One region of the Mesobacillus sp. AQ2 genome, then DNA from elsewhere that is predicted to be linked to it. Evidence: predicted binding sites of a transcription regulator. Region 1 holds the regulator's gene; the other holds the start of a gene.

Region 1 (8,148 bases):
TGCATGTTCTTGCGCAAATGCTCTTGCAATCCCTTTGCCGATTCCATTAGCACCGCCCGTTATAATTACAGTCTTTCCTTTAAACCCACTCGACATAAACAATTCCCCCTCCTAATTTACCAAAGTTGATATATATAGTGATTCCACTTTGCGTAACCATTCAATCTCTTTATGTAAATAAAATAAGCCAGACTGCATATGCAGTCCAGCCGGGGATTATTTACTTTCTGTTGATACTTGCCACTCGATGCCAAACTTATCGGTCACCTGGCCGTAAGCGGGACTCCAGAAGGTTTCCTGAAGGGGCATTGTTACCTTTCCATCCACCTGCAATTTATTAAAGATTTCTTTTGCTTCAGCAGCATCATCCACCAGAAGCGCGATTGTTACCTGGGAACCAAGCTGGTATGGGTGGCCAGGGAATGTATCTGATAGCATGAGGCCAGCACCGCCAATTTTCAACTGGGCATTCAACACCCGGTTCTTCGCTTCTTCAGGAAGAGGATGATCAGGGTTTGCAGGCATATCACCGAATGTTTGCAGACTGATCACTTCTGCTCCCAATGCTTCCTGATAAAATTTCACTGCTTCCTGGCCATTCCCGTTTGTTACTATGTAGGGGACAATTCCTGTTACCATAACAGCACTCCTTCCATTTTTCAGAACATCAGTTCGTTAACATTTTAACATTTACTGTCTCTTTTTTCAAATTCTATATAAAAGAAGGTTATTTCCCCAAGGAATATAGTTTTGCTAAAATAGTCTAAAAAAAAGCGGAGGTTCTTTTAATCACAAAAGCACGCAACCATTAATGGTTACGTGCTCTTTTATAAAGTTAATTTTAGTCTTGCTCGATCAATGCTTTTACGCGAGCGACAACATTGTTGACAGAGAATCCATACTCTTCCATGATCTTTTCACCAGGCGCTGATGCACCAAATGTATCGATCGCAAGTACTTCTCCCTCGTCACCAACATAACGGTGCCAGCCAAGTGAAGAGCCCATTTCGATTCCTAGACGCTTCTTGACAGACTTTGGAATGACACTTTCTTTGTATTCCTTTGATTGCTGCTCGAAGCGATCCCATGCAGGCATGCTGACAACCGCAATGTCGATGCCTTCAGAAGCTAAAGCCTCTTGTGCCTTAACTGCAAGTCCTACTTCTGAACCTGCTGCAAGGATCAATGCATCTGCTGTTTCTTTTCCAGCTGGAGAGATGACATAAGCACCTTTTGAAACGCCTTCGTACGCATTCTTGTCCGTATTCTTGATTGTCGGCAGGTTTTGGCGAGTCAGCACCAGAGCTGTAGGATTCTTAGTTGATTCAACTGCCAGCTTCCATGCAGCTGCTGTTTCGTTGCCATCCGCAGGACGAATCACTGACAGGTTTGGCATTGCGCGAAGTCCGGCAAGCTGTTCTACAGGTTCGTGGGTTGGACCATCTTCCCCAACCGCGATGCTGTCATGTGTGAACACAAAGGTTACAGGCAATCCCATTAACGCAGCAAGTCTGATTGCTGGTTTCAGGTAATCAGAGAATACGAAGAATGTTCCGCCAAACACCTTAAGGCCTCCGTGAAGTGCCATACCGTTCATAGCTGCTCCCATGGCGAATTCACGCACCCCGAACCAGATATTGCGGCCTTCGAATGAACCTGGGAAGAAATCGCCTGTTCCCTTGATCATTGTTTTGTTTGAACCAGCAAGGTCAGCTGATCCGCCAATCAAGTAAGGAAGGTTTTTCGCAATGCCGTTAAGTGCTTCACCAGAAGATGCACGGCTCGCAAGGCTCTTGCCTTCTTCGTATACTGGAATGTCCTTATCCCATCCATCTACTAACTCACCCTTTATAGCTTTTTCAAGCTGGGCACCCAGTTCTGGATACTCCCTCTTATATTGAGAGAATTGTTCATTCCAAGCTTGTTCTGTTTGTTCACCTTTATCAGCGATTTGCTGTTTGAAGTGATCATAAACTTCACTTGGTACATGGAAGTCTTCTTCAAATGTCCATTTGTAAGCTTCCTTTGTAAGTTTCAATTCATCGGCGCCAAGTGGGGCACCGTGAACATCTGATTTACCAGAGAGGTTAGGTGAACCATATCCGATGATGGTCTTAACTTCTATCATGGTCGGACGATCTGCATCTGTTTTTGCTTCCTCGATCGCCTTTGCGATTTCATCGAGATTATTGCCATCTTCAACGCGGATATATTGCCATCCGTATGCTTTAAAACGGCCCTCAACACTTTCAGAGAATGACTTATTAAGATCGCCATCCAGTGAGATATCGTTTGAATCATATAGAACAATCATTTTACCCAATTTAAGGTGAGCTGCAAGTGAAGCTGCCTCAGCAGAAACGCCTTCCATAAGATCGCCATCACCGCAGATACTATATGTATAGTGATCAACGATATTGTAGTTATCCTTATTATAAACAGCAGCCAGGTGACGTTCAGCCATCGCCATACCAACCGCCATGGCAATTCCCTGGCCAAGCGGTCCGGTTGTTGCGTCTACACCGGCAGTGTGTCCAAACTCAGGATGTCCTGGTGTCTTGCTTCCCCACTGACGGAATTGCTTAATATCTTCCATTGATAGATCATAACCTGCAAGGTGCAGTAAGCTGTATAGCAGCATAGATCCGTGTCCGGCAGACAAGACAAACCGATCGCGGTTGAACCATTCTGGATTCTTAGGGTTGATATTCATATAACGAGTCCATAATGTGTAAGCCATCGGTGCTGCCCCCATCGGCATGCCTGGATGGCCGGAATTTGCTTTTTCAATCGCATCAATTGATAAAGTACGAATGGAATCAATTGAAAGCATATCAATTTCTTTAAACATTTAATACATCCTTTCTATAGGTACTGGCTACATCATTAATATTATAGCGAGAGAAATTATTATACAACAAATTATGCCTGAAGGAGACAGAAAACGCCGTATTGTTATTTATTTTGACACATACTCGCTGTACTTATGTAAGCAAACGCTTCAGATGAAGACGGAATATAGATTTTGACATAGAAGCTAAGAGGCCTTTAAAATTGTTCCATTGCTGATTTTTCACTTCAGTAGTCGAATATAACATTCAGTTTTTTCATCTGTCATGCTTCCAAAATAAAAATGGAATACATTCTCTCATGTATTCCAAATTGAATATATTAATGAAGTTTATTCTTCAATTTTTCTTCTTTTAGTTTTTCAGGTGTAACATCATTGCCTTCTGGATCAACAATGGTAACTCCCTTTAGTGTATTCAGCATAGAAGAACGGAATGACTGGAGATACTCGGCTCGAAGCTTTGTCTGTTCCTTTGCTTCCTCTTCTGTCAGCGTTGATGTTTTTGCTTTCCTTGCCAGTTCATTGATTCTAGCAATTTTATCACTTGATAGCATTGTAAAGCTCCTTTGTGTAAAAAATTACGTCAAATGACATCTTACTAAATTTTTTCTAGTTTTACAAGAAAGGAGCCTCATTCCTCATTTGATTCTATATGTTCAAGGTATCGCCGATTCACTGTTGCCTTGGATACATTGTAGCCAAATCCTTTCAGAGTAGCGGCAATTTCAGCAAAAGTAAGGCCATTATTCCGCAGCCTGACAATCTCTGCTATCGGCATATCTTTACGTTCCCTGCCGGAATGCTCGCCCTGATTTTTGAGATTGCGCTGAGGCTTGTATCCATGTTCAACCGCACGTTTCATTCCGCGTTTAATCTTTATGTTATGGATTTTCCTCTGATATTCTTCTACCATACTGACAATCTGGAGCACCATGGAATCCGATTCAGAAAGCTGAAGTTCCCCGCTGTGAGAGATGCTGTATAACTTAACGTTCTCCTTTAATATGCAATGGAGAATAGCTACCTTTGCATTACCCCTGCCAAGTCTGGTCTCATCCTGAATCAATACGGCACCGACTGACTTGTCCTTTATCAGCTCCAGCAGTTCAAGGATCCCGTCCCTTTCAAGGTCATACCCGCTGGCTTGTTCCTTGATGATGTTCATCACTTCAAATCCATACTGTTCTGCAAGGCGGAGCAATTCTTCCTCCTGCCTGGCAAGCGAAGTTTCCTGCGTTTCTTTCGTGGTACTTACCCGGCAATAAATAATCGCTTTCATGCTGTCACCTGATTCTATGTACAAATTATCTTTCAGCCCCGGCAATCTGTGTTGGCTCCAGATATTCAGCCGTCACCGGGATGACAAGTTCATCTCCCGGAAAAACCCTTTCTCCAACAATCCCATTTTCCTTTTCTACCCAGCTCACGAAATCATTTTTCGATAAACGATGCTCACTGGCGTACGTCTCTGCAATCTCCCATAGTGACTGCCCTTCTTCTATAGTAACAGTTATGTATGCATCATCGTTATGTAAATTTGCTTTTGCCACCAGCGAAAAAATCAGGCTGACAGCAAGAAGGATTAAAGCGTAAGAATAGTTTTCCCATAGTCTTTTCATAATCGACACTCCCTAACGAATATATGTTCGCCTATTTGATTTTTATTATAATACGAACATTTGTTTTGTGTCAACTCAAAATTCGAACTTATGTTTGTATCTATCAAATAGACATGGTATAATTAGGACAAGAAAAAATACGAGGTGCGTGAATATGACAAAGTTATCAAAGCGGCAACAAGATATTTTTGAATTCATAAAAGGTGAAGTCAAGAAAAAAGGATATCCGCCATCCGTACGTGAAATCGGCGAAGCAGTTGGACTGGCATCAAGTTCCACGGTACACGGCCACCTTGCAAGGCTCGAAAGCAAAGGGCTGATCAGACGCGATCCAACAAAACCGCGTGCAATTGAAATACTGGAAATCGAAGAGGAAAACCGTATCCCTAAATATAATGTTGTCAACGTGCCTGTTGTCGGTAAAGTAACAGCCGGTATGCCAATTACGGCTATTGAGAATGTTGAAGAATACTTCCCGCTTCCAGACCGCCTTGTTCCTCATGATGAGCAGGTTTTCATGCTCGAAATCATGGGTGACAGTATGATAGAGGCTGGTATCCTGGATGGAGATTATGTAATCGTCAAGCAGCAAAAGACAGCCAATAACGGAGACATTGTAGTAGCAATGACTGAGGATGACGAAGCAACTGTTAAACGTTTCTTCAAGGAGAAGGACTATTTCAGGCTCCAGCCGGAAAATTCATCAATGGAACCGATTATCCTTCGGAATGTATCGATTCTTGGTAAAGTCATTGGTGTATACCGTCATATGCACTAAAAAGCAAGCGGACTCCGCTTGCTTTTTTTCGTTCTATCAAACTTTTATTTTTTTAAAGGTTCTATGAAAAAAGCATATTCCTTTCCAAAGTAGGTACAAGCCCTGACAACTTGTCCCTTTCCGAATAAGATATCGTGTATTTTAGCTATGGAAGAAGTTTAAGCTCGAATGGGATCCAATCTAATAATAACGATTCAGCAGGAGTTTTTTACTCTAACCGCAACAACAAACAGGTAAGGGCGACAATTGATTTTGAAGATCTTTGCCGTGCTGACCGTCGTTGCATTATCAATGACTTGGTTGCTGGTGCTCAGGATGAGAATGATCGTGACCGCGATGATAGAAAGTGCGGATGCAGAGACTAATTTCCGCAAAAAAATCCCGAAAGGCTTGGACCTTTCGGGATTTCCCCTATACTAATGAATGCCACTAACAGGAAGCACTGCTGTTATTTCTTCCATAAATTCTGCTTTTTGCTTACCAGTAAGCCATAAATGGACGGCACCTTCGTCCTGGCTGCTCCTGATCAACCTGCCTATTCCCTGTCTTAACCGAAGCAGCATGTATGGAACGTCTACTTCTGCAGAAGGGTTGGCCGCATGCTTCCTTTTTGCCTGGAAGACCGGGTCATGAGGCGGGAATGGCAATGAAGCAATGATGACCTGGGTCAATGATTCACCGGGGACATCAAGACCTTCCCATAAACTGTATGAGCAAAGTACAGTGCTTTTGACATTCTGGAAGTCTTTTACGGTTTCACTAATCTCACGGTCGCCTTCAAACAGGATGTCAAAATCCCACTCCTGTTGATCGGACCATACTCTGAACCTTTCCATTTCCTGCATGGAAGAAAACAAAACCAGTGAGCTCCCGCTTGCAGTACGCAGATCCGTACCTATTTTCTCCCATTTTTGATTTTCAGCATCCTGAACATGCACTTTAATTTCCATTTGCTCTTGATAATCAAACGGTGATGCAACCGTGAAGGAAGTATATTTTTCAATTCCGAGACTCTTCGCTATATAGTTGAAGTCCCCTACCTGGGATAAAGTTGCTGAAGAAAAAACAAACGGGATATTTTGTGCAAAAACTTCTTTTTTCAGAATGTCCTCTACCAGACGAGGCATGATGACGAGTGAAGACTGAACTTCATTCTCTTCAAGCCAGAAAATCCCTTCATCGTTCTTCAGGAAGATCGATAGACCATATGCAAAAAACTCGAGATATTCTTCCATGATTTTTAAGTGGTATTCATCAATCAGGAACATTTCTGCGTCAAATACCAGCTGGTCCATTAATTCGCTGACCTTCTTTTCCAAAGTTTCAGCTGTCTTCCTGATTGCAGGATGCTTCGCAACTTCTTTTCGATTCGAACCCTCAACAGCAGTAGAGTTCTCAACCAGCAGGTCGAACCATGAGTCATGCAGCTCTATGATGTCCTCGATTAAATAGAGAGATTCCTCCCTGACATCCTGATGCATATAGCCTGTTAACACAGTCGTCAGAGTTTGCGAATTAAATCTGTATGTCAGCCCTTTTTGCGCTGCGAATTCAAGCAGATGACCTTCATCAAATATGACGGTGCTCGCTTCAGGCAGCAAAGGCATCTGGCCCTCTCTTTTCCGTGATTCTTTTGTCCACACATGCTCCATGTAAAAATCATGAGAACAAATAATCAAGTCTCCGGCATGCCGGTAGTAATCACGATTCAATGTTTGCCCGCAGCGATGGCGCCAGCTGCATGTCGAGCATTGCTGAAGTGGATCCCACGCCATCTGAGACCATTTTTCATTGGTGACCCAAGGATATTCCTTTCGGTCACCGTACCGGCTGAATGAATTCATGGAAATGCCTTCATCAAAAATAAAATCTGGCAGTTGGTCATGGACATCAAGAATTTCCATGTCGTCAGAGGTGTTCGAAAGCTCATCAAGCTTCTTGATACATACATATTGCTCTCTCGCTTTTGCCAGCCGGACGTCCACTTTAAGTCCCAATGCCTGCTCGAGTTTTTCGATGTCTCCGCCCTCTTTTACAAGCTGTTCGATCAGTGTTTCATCTGAGCAGGATACAATTGCAGGCTTCCCCATATAACGAGCGTAGAGGATCGCGTAAATCAAGTAAACGAATGTCTTGCCTGTTCCTACACCAGCTTCCGCAAACACAATCCCTTTGTTCTTAAAGGCCTGTTCCACCTGGAAAGCCATATAAATCTGTTCGTCGCGCAACTCATAGCCCTTTTCAGGCAAAATATCATAAAAAACATCACCAATGTAATCCCCTAATAAATCAAAGAATGTATCATTTTTAGTGATGGTAAATGGAAGATTTTTTGTCATTCAGGTTCTCCTTGAAAATTGATTCTGGCAAAAAGCCAGTTTTAATCATAACAGAAAAAAGTGCTGGAAGTGAAAGAATTCATTCTGGTAAAAATTCTGATTGCCCTTTTGGAATTTTCTGTTATTATTATCTCAACTTTATACAAAGGAGTGGTCATATGAAAACTAAATATTTTATAAACCTGACCAAATTCATTCTTGCTGCATTGATTTTACTCAATCTTTATCAGTATAAAAAAATCACTGACCTAGAAATTCAGGCAGGATCTGAATTCCAGCGGACAGTAAGAGACTCTATATTTCTACTGGAGAACGATGCTGATCCGACCCTATGGATAAAGATCTTGAAAGAAGAGGATGGCGAATTCACGTTTGCCAGTCATCTAGGGGAACTCTCTATTCTAAGCCGACAATATTATATGATGAATGGAAAGATTTCAAATTTAGGAGAAGTCTGGGATCAACTTGCAGACCATTATAAGCACTTAGCGTTCAATATTAGAAATGGCAGAGATTACACACAAATTGAAGAGCAAATCAACAAAGATAGGGAGTTTCTAG
Region 2 (8,148 bases), 500 kb from region 1:
GTCCCATGCCCATTTGGTATGTTGGATAACGTTCATCCAGGTAAGGGACAAGCTCATGAGCAAGAAAGCGGATATAGGCCTGGTGCTGCTCTCCTTTTGGATGGTATTTTCGGCGCCGGTCTTCGACGGAATCATATGGGATTCCAACGATGATGACGTTTTCAATTTCTTTTTTGGCAAGGAATTCATCCGCAATCCTGCCTATCCTCCCTAATTGGAAATAATCGCGGCCATCCTGTGCGATCAGCAAGGAGTATTTATACAGCGGGGAATAATTGGCAGGCAGGTAGACCAGCATTGTGATATCTTCACCCAGCTCCTTGCTTTGGAGTGTGATTTCTTCAATTTTGCCCATAGGATAATCCATATATTTACCTCCAAATCCTTCGATTTGCTATTTTACTTTTTACCGTCAAAACGATTTTAGCATATGTATTTTTAAAAAGCTTTTCAGGTAATGTATTATAAGCCGGCATGAAATTAGTAAGCAAGTAAGATGTTTGACAATTGTGTGAAGTCTTATGGTAGAATTATGGTGAACATTTATATATCAAAGGGGGAAATCTGATGAAAAAAAGAAAGTTTCTTTTATTCACTGCTCTTGTGCTAGTGCTTTCGATGGTGCTATCAGCTTGTGGCGGCGGCTCTGACGAAAAGGGTGGAGAAGGAAAATCACAAGAAAAACCTAAATTCATGAGCATCCTTACTGGCGGTACGGGTGGTACATACTTCCCGCTTGGCGGAGCTTTCGCCAAGATTGTGTCTGATGCAACGGGTATCGATACAAATGCGGAAACAACAGGAGCATCTGCTGAAAACATGCAGAGCATTAAGGATGGAAAAGGTGAAATCGCCTTCACTCAAACAGATATCGCTTCTTATGCAACTGAAGGAAAGCTGATGTTTGATGGAAACAAAATCGATAATATTAAAGCGATCGGTACTCTTTATCCTGAAACAATCCAAATCGTTACAACTGAAAAATCAGGCATCAAATCCGTTGGAGACCTGAAAGGTAAAAAGGTATCGATAGGTGCACCAGGGTCTGGAACTGCAGCGAATGCAGAACAAATCCTTGAGGCTTATGGAATGTCAGTTGATGATATCAAGAAGCAGGATTTAAGCTTTGATGAATCAGTAAATGGCATTAAAGACGGAAATATCGATGCTGCATTCGTTACGGCGGGACATCCGACTGCAGCTGTTGAAGAGCTTTCTGCGACAGAAAAAGTTGTAATCGTTCCTATTGAGGCTGATAAGGCTGATAAACTAATTGAAAAGTATCCATACTACGCAAAAGAAGTAGTACCTTCAGGAACTTATAAGTTGGGTTCCGATGTGCCAACTGTTGCTGTTCTGGCAATGCTGGTAGTAAAGTCTGATCTTTCAGATGAAGTTGTTTACGATATCACTAAATCAATTTTTGAAAACCTTGACCAGGTACAACATGCAAAAGCTAAGCAAATTAAGCTTGAAAATGCTTTGAATGGTGTAGGTATTGACGTACACCCAGGAGCACAGAAGTATTTTGATGAAAAAGGAATCAAAGCTGCTGAGTAATATTCAAAACCCGACCGGACAAAATCCTTTTGTGGATTTTGCCCGGTCAATAAATATTTCTGGACTGCATTTGTACTCCGGAGGTTCCACTAAAGAACAGACCGAACTCTATTCCGGTCTTTTTTTACTGAATATTTATCAAACCTCTTTGAGCGATATCAGACAGGCGAGGAATGGATAATGAAATCAATAAAATTCAATAAAAAGATCTTCGTTCTGTTGCTCCTCATTATGTTAATTTTAATTATCTCAATCAATATTCCATATAAACAAGCTCTTGTTTTTCTTCAACCTGAAGAAGAAGATATACTATGCTATGTACCTATTGCACAAGGGGACAAGTTTAAGATAAAGTATACACATTCCATCCATTTGTCCGATGTAATTGAAAGCTATAAAATTACCGAACAAAATGAGATTCAGCAATACGAATTGGAGTATGAAGATTTTGCCATTGGTATGCCATCAGAAATTGCAGAAGGGGAACATTTTGAAATGCAGGATGGCAAGTACCGTATAAAGAATATGGAAAGAAGGTTTAAGCACTTCGACCTGCGAGTCGGCAAGGTGAGGGCTAATCACACGTTTATGCAAGGTAAAGTCTCCTTTCCACTTTCCAAGGCAATTGAACCAGGAACGAGAGTAAGGATACAAGTAATGAAAATTAATGTTATTCAGCAAATGAAAGGAGTGAATATCCTTGAGCATGAAGAATGAAACTTTATCTGAACAGGAACAGCAGGAGCTGCTGGAAAAATACGATCCTGAAGCTGCCTCAAGGAAATTAAATGGAATTATGGGCATGATTGCATTCATTATGCTGCTGTCATTCTCACTATTCCAGTTGTACACATCCATCTTTGGGGTTTTGACGGCACAGTTGCAGAGGTCCATCCATTTGGGGTTTGCGCTTGCACTGATTTTTATTTTATTTCCTGCACGCAAAAAAGACCGTGTACATAATAAAGTCGCATGGTACGATATTTTACTGGCGATTATCGCAATAGCTGTAGGTGCCTATTGGCCATTAATGATTGATGAACTGGTAAACAGGGTTGGGCGTCTTACTCCGGTTGATTTTTACATTGGTCTTGCTGCTGTTTTACTCGTCCTCGAAGCGACCAGGAGAACGGTAGGACTGCCGATTACGGTTATTGCGGTTCTGTTTTTGGGTTATGCATTGTATGGTCCATATATGCCGGGTTTCCTCGCACACAGAGGACTTGAACTTGACAGCTTGATCCAGACAATGTTCTTCACAACTGAAGGTATCTTAGGAACACCATTAGGGGTTTCTTCTACGTTTATCTTCTTATTCTTGTTATTTGGCGCGTTTCTAGTGAAAACAGGCGTTGGCCAATATTTTAACGATCTTGCTGTTTCTATCGCTGGAAAAAGAGTTGGTGGTCCGGCAAAGGTAGCGATTTTTTCTAGTGCATTGCAAGGAACAATCAGCGGCAGTTCCGTGGCTAACGTAGTCACGTCAGGCTCATTTACGATTCCTATGATGAAAAAGCTCGGATATCGTAAAGAATTTGCTGGAGCAGTAGAAGCAGCTGCTTCTACCGGTGGCCAGCTTATGCCGCCTATCATGGGTGCAGCTGCTTTCTTGATGGTGGAATTCATTGGCGGCGGCATCACATACTGGGATATCGCTAAGGCTGCAGCCATTCCAGCGCTGCTTTATTTTACCGGGATTTGGATCATGACACATTTTGAAGCAAAACGGGTCGGCCTGCGCGGATTGAAGGATGAAGAAATGCCTGACCGCAAAGAAGTTCTGGCTAAAATCTATTTGCTATTGCCAATATTGGCTGTAATTGTCCTGATGGTAAGCGGAATGAGTGTTATGAGAGCCGCTCTATGGAGTATTGTTATTACTGTGGTGGTTAGTGCGATAAAGAAAGAAACCCGGATTGGTTTCAGAGATGTAATTGATGCGCTTGTCGATGGGGCACGCACGGCGTTAGGTGTTGCGGCTGCAACTGCTGCTGCTGGTATTATCGTAGGGGTTGTAACCAAAACCGGCCTTGGCCTGAAGCTAGCCAATGGATTGTTGGATCTTGCCGGAGGACATTTACTCCTCACCCTGGCGTTTACAATGGTTGCATCCCTGGTATTAGGAATGGGGTCACCGACAACAGCAAACTATGTCATTACGTCAACCATTGCAGCACCGGCCATCATTTTGCTGGGAGTACCTGATTTATCTGCACATTTATTTGTATTCTATTTCGGGATCATCGCTGATATTACACCTCCAGTAGCGCTGGCGGCATTTGCGGCAGCTGGTGTGTCAGGCGGTGAACCAATAAAAACAGGGGTTAACTCAGCAAAGCTGGCAATAGCAGCGTTCATCATCCCTTATATGTTCGTATTGTCTCCAGAATTGTTAATGATTGATACAACATGGTATTACCTTATCTGGGTGGTGTTTACGGCACTTGCCGGCATGATGCTGATTGGTGCAGGTATTATTGGTTTCTGGCTGAGGAAATTGTTCTGGTACGAGAGAATAATTGGAGTTGTAAGCGGCTTAATGCTGATTTATCCTGAAAAAATTACTGATATAATCGGACTTGGTTCCTTTGTTCTACTCATTGCATTGCAAATTCTGATCAAGAGACACAATACACCTGAGCCAAATACAGTTAGTTAATTTTTAGAAGTCCTCATTCCGGGGGCTTCTTTTTTAACTGGTTTTAAGAAAGTGCCGTTTTTCTGGCATGATGGATAGGATGTTTTCAACCTTGAATAAACGTTCATCGTTTCTAAGGAAACAAAATGCTTTAAAGTAATCCCCACTGATCTCTTTTACAATAATCCTACGCTGTGTAATCTGGTTATCGACTGCAAAATAAATCATTTCAACAGGCTGGTTTTCTTTTAGTGATTTTTCCAAAAGGAAATTCATGTGATTCACTCCTTTTCTTTTATAATTATATTATACCCGAACATTCGTTCTTTATTCAATTATTTCAGAACAAATGTTCGTTGTTTTGGCGGATGGGTAGTGGTATAATCTGGAATGGAGGTGTTATGGATGGAGAGCGAAATGCTTAGGATTTTTGATCAACATGGGACCTGCCTGGGAACAGCACCGAGGTCCCGTGTACATAAAGCTGGCCACTGGCATGAGACATTCCATTGCTGGTTTGCAGAGCGGATAAACGGAGATGACTTTCTTTATTTTCAAGTTCGCAGTTCCGCTAAGAAAGATTATTCCGGTTTGCTGGATATCACTGCAGCGGGGCATATTCTGGCTAATGAAAGCCCTCTTGATGGCTTGAGGGAAGTAAAGGAAGAACTCGGAATCGACGTGACTGTTGAAGATTTACAATCTTTAGGTACCATCAAAGATTCACTGATCAGTCCAGAATTCATTGACCGAGAGCTATGCCATGTTTTCTTGTACAAGGAACATCAGCCTTTTGAAAAATTCCAGCTGCAAAAGGATGAGGTCTCAGGGATCATGGTGGCAAGCATGACCGATTTTGAAGATCTATGGTTTGCTAAATCCAGTGAAATAAGGCTCAAAGGTTTCAAGGTAAGTGAGGAAGGCGAAAAGAAACCAAAAGAGATGCTGGCCTCCAAAAAGGATTTTGTGCCTCATGAAGATGAGTATATTAAAAGGGTCATCCAAAGTATAAGAAATTCATAATCCAGATAATTTTTATGGGGAAAAATTATTGACTTTATACTGAATCCAGTATATATTAATTAATGTCCTCATTAAATAGGACAACTTAGAACGATTCCTTAGCTCAGCTGGGAGAGCGCTACCTTGACAGGGTAGAGGTCGCTGGTTCGAACCCAGTAGGAATCATACTTTTGAAAAAGCCCCCATCTCTTATATAACAAGGGATGGAGGCTTTTTTGTTTTGCCAACACTTCTTTTACCAGACAAGCAGGCGGAATCAATCAGCCACTACTTTTTCAAAACTTATTGCCGTTTTCCCTTCAAAATGTTCAGTTAAGCTCAATGCCTAACTGAGCTTTTTTATTATTAGCTGCTGATAATATACCTTCTTCCTGCTTCCCGTTAATTTAGAGTGATAATTTCATTTAACTTAGAAAAAAATAAGGATTAGGAAAGGAGGGATAGCAAATGCCTGTGAAAAAGTTGGTTACAGGATTGATTTTGTTTGTAGCATTGTTCACGGTTGTGACAACAATAGGCTTACATAGTAGTTTTGCCGAAACTGGTGTTGCAACTAAACCAATGGAGAATGTTAATATGATTGAGGTAGAGTTGAATGATAATTACTTTAATCCAAAAGTTATCAGCATTCCAAACGGAATCACTACAACCTTGAAATTGAGAAACAAAGGGAAGAAAGAGCATACATTTACAGTGGAAAAGCTTGGGATTGACATCGAGCTCCAGCCAGGAAAAGAAAAAAACATTTCCGTGAAACCAGAACAGAAGGGTACTTATGAATTGATATGCCGGTATCACTTCCAGGAAGGTATGGTTGGGAAGGTAAATGTTAATTAAAAAGCAGTGCAAATAATGTATTGAGTACCCAAAAAGTTAGAGTGAAATCTAACTTTTTGGGTGTCTCATCAATGCTCCTTTTTATTTTCGAAACAATAAGAGTAGTTCCACTTCTAATAATGATAAATATAATGTACGGTACGGTGAGCCATATATCATTTAAGATGAGGTGGAAAGTTGTATTTTTTTAAGCCTATTTCTAATGAAGTGCGTTTATCTAAACTGATATTCAAAAAACGCAATAAAACGATGAAGCTCATTTTGGGGTCTTTTTTTGCCTGTATATCAGTTATGCTACAGGCAGCTGGAGGCTTTTTGCCAGGTATAGGATTATTTTTTAGTCCGCTCGCCACTGCACCTATTTTGTTATGTTCAATGTTTTCCATTCCACTTGGAGTAATGTCCTACTTTCTGACCATTATATTGTTATTTATTCTGCAGCCAAGTGAATTAATTGTATTCGCCTTTACAACAGGACTGTTGGGACTGGGCATAGGAGCAGCATTTTGGTTTTTTAGGAAGAGATTAAGCATTATTGCGGCAGGGACTATTTTTTTAATGCTGGGAATTATCATTTTGCTATTTATCTTCGACTTTCCCGTTTTAGGACCAGTCGTTTCAGGTTCCTTTTCATTTCTTACAACCGCGGGGATCCTTTTATTTGCTTTACTTTATAGCTGGTTATGGGTTGAAATTGCTTTAAACATTTTTAATAGACTAAAAAGGTTAATCATTTAGTGTCTCCTAAATCCACTCACTATTGCCTGGCAGATAAAGCCCTCAGAAATCAGATAGGCTCAAGATTCAAGGAATGATTTCAAAAATAGTACCCTTGTTAAAGTCAGTCACTTTCATCGAGCCATAAACCCCCAAATATAATCTGGTTTGGTCCAGATTCGCTCCCAAACTAACATAATAAGCAGATTCAGATCCGAAATTATAGTCAGTTTCAATAATACTATAATCATTTAGTTTACAGTCTGGCCTTACCTTAGAATAAGCTAATACTCCTTTAACTGAAGTTGCCGATTCATCCTTGCGGGCTAAATCGGTAAACAAAATGTTTCCCGTTAAAGCCGGTATCCCTTTCCCCATATATGGTTGGACTCCTGTAAGGGAAGTGCCGCCAAACTTATCTGGTCGTGGATCTTTATGATAATAACTAGTTAATGGCTGAATCCGCCTGACTGATGTTTCAATTGCTTCATCGTAATAAACAATGGTTTTCTTATCCGAATTCGAATTAGCAGAGCAGACATTCATAATTGAAGTAGGAAAAGCACCTTCCCAGCCACGCCAGCCAAAGTTAATATACATTTCCTGAGTGGTCCCGGAGTTCATGACAAGTTCAGGGACCGGTATCGGTCTATACTGAATGAATGAATAAATCGATTCTGTCAAATCCTGTCCGACATTCCCCACATATTTAATATAATGATTATAATTCCTTTGAAATGAAATCCCTGGTATATTGCGAACTCCTTTGGCAATTACCGTAAGTATTTGCTGAACTTGTGCAGGCAGTTCATTAAAACGACTGGCAACATGTGGATTATTGAAAGATGTATTTTTAACTACATCAATTTCAATTACTTTACCGGCGATTTCCATATCATCCTGACTCAAATTAAATGGATCATAGCCTAAACCGCCATCTCCTGTTGTTAAAACCAGTTTTCCTGTTTCAGGTGAAAAGTTTAAGCTATTGACACCATTATGATTAAAAAAGGGCCTTCTTAAGTTCAGCAATGTTCGTCTCTTTTGAGGCTGTCCATTCATTTGGAGAATCCATTCTTCTACTGTATCAATATGATCAAATTGAACTTCTCTATTATCCCATTTTCGATTTAGGGTGTTTGGGTCACAGGGGTCAGGCATAGAAGTTTCAGGAAGTGCACCTGGACCTTGTGTTCCAGCTACTGAATAATGAAGATAGAATAGACCATTGTAATAAAACTGAGGGTGAAACGCAAGCCCTAATAATCCCCGCTCATCATATCCGCCACCTTGATCACCAAGTTTAAGGACTTGCGGTCGAATATCTAAAAAAGTTTTAATGTCTCCGTTACCTATATAAAAAATTTCTCCTA

The links. Region 1 encodes LexA, which represses DNA repair genes until DNA is damaged. Its sites were predicted from a motif close to CGAACATATGTTCG; they were not measured.
Region 2: the regulator LexA is predicted to act here: its motif matches at 4,541-4,554, upstream of QNH36_RS07515 (WYL domain-containing protein).

What each region holds. Positions count from the first base shown of each region.
Region 1 is NZ_CP126080.1:2,017,768-2,025,915, reverse strand. It holds gene QNH36_RS09995 (SDR family NAD(P)-dependent oxidoreductase) at 1-96, opposite strand, end outside; gene QNH36_RS09990 (VOC family protein) at 217-639, opposite strand; gene tkt (transketolase) at 842-2,851, opposite strand; gene QNH36_RS09980 (DUF896 domain-containing protein) at 3,172-3,405, opposite strand; gene QNH36_RS09975 (YneB family resolvase-like protein) at 3,483-4,130, opposite strand; gene yneA (cell division suppressor protein YneA) at 4,156-4,470, opposite strand; gene lexA (transcriptional repressor LexA) at 4,625-5,248, shown strand; gene QNH36_RS09960 (hypothetical protein) at 5,383-5,613, shown strand; gene QNH36_RS09955 (ATP-dependent DNA helicase) at 5,665-7,587, opposite strand; gene QNH36_RS09950 (hypothetical protein) at 7,746-8,148, shown strand, end outside.
Region 2 is NZ_CP126080.1:1,519,954-1,528,101, forward strand. It holds gene QNH36_RS07495 (alpha/beta hydrolase) at 1-367, opposite strand, end outside; gene QNH36_RS07500 (TAXI family TRAP transporter solute-binding subunit) at 568-1,560, shown strand; gene QNH36_RS07505 (DUF1850 domain-containing protein) at 1,741-2,277, shown strand; gene QNH36_RS07510 (TRAP transporter permease) at 2,267-4,219, shown strand; gene QNH36_RS07515 (WYL domain-containing protein) at 4,253-4,474, opposite strand; gene QNH36_RS07520 (NUDIX hydrolase) at 4,604-5,221, shown strand; tRNA gene QNH36_RS07525 (tRNA-Val) at 5,314-5,386, shown strand; gene QNH36_RS07530 (cupredoxin domain-containing protein) at 5,669-6,058, shown strand; gene QNH36_RS07535 (YybS family protein) at 6,236-6,796, shown strand; gene QNH36_RS07540 (PQQ-dependent sugar dehydrogenase) at 6,863-8,148, opposite strand, start outside.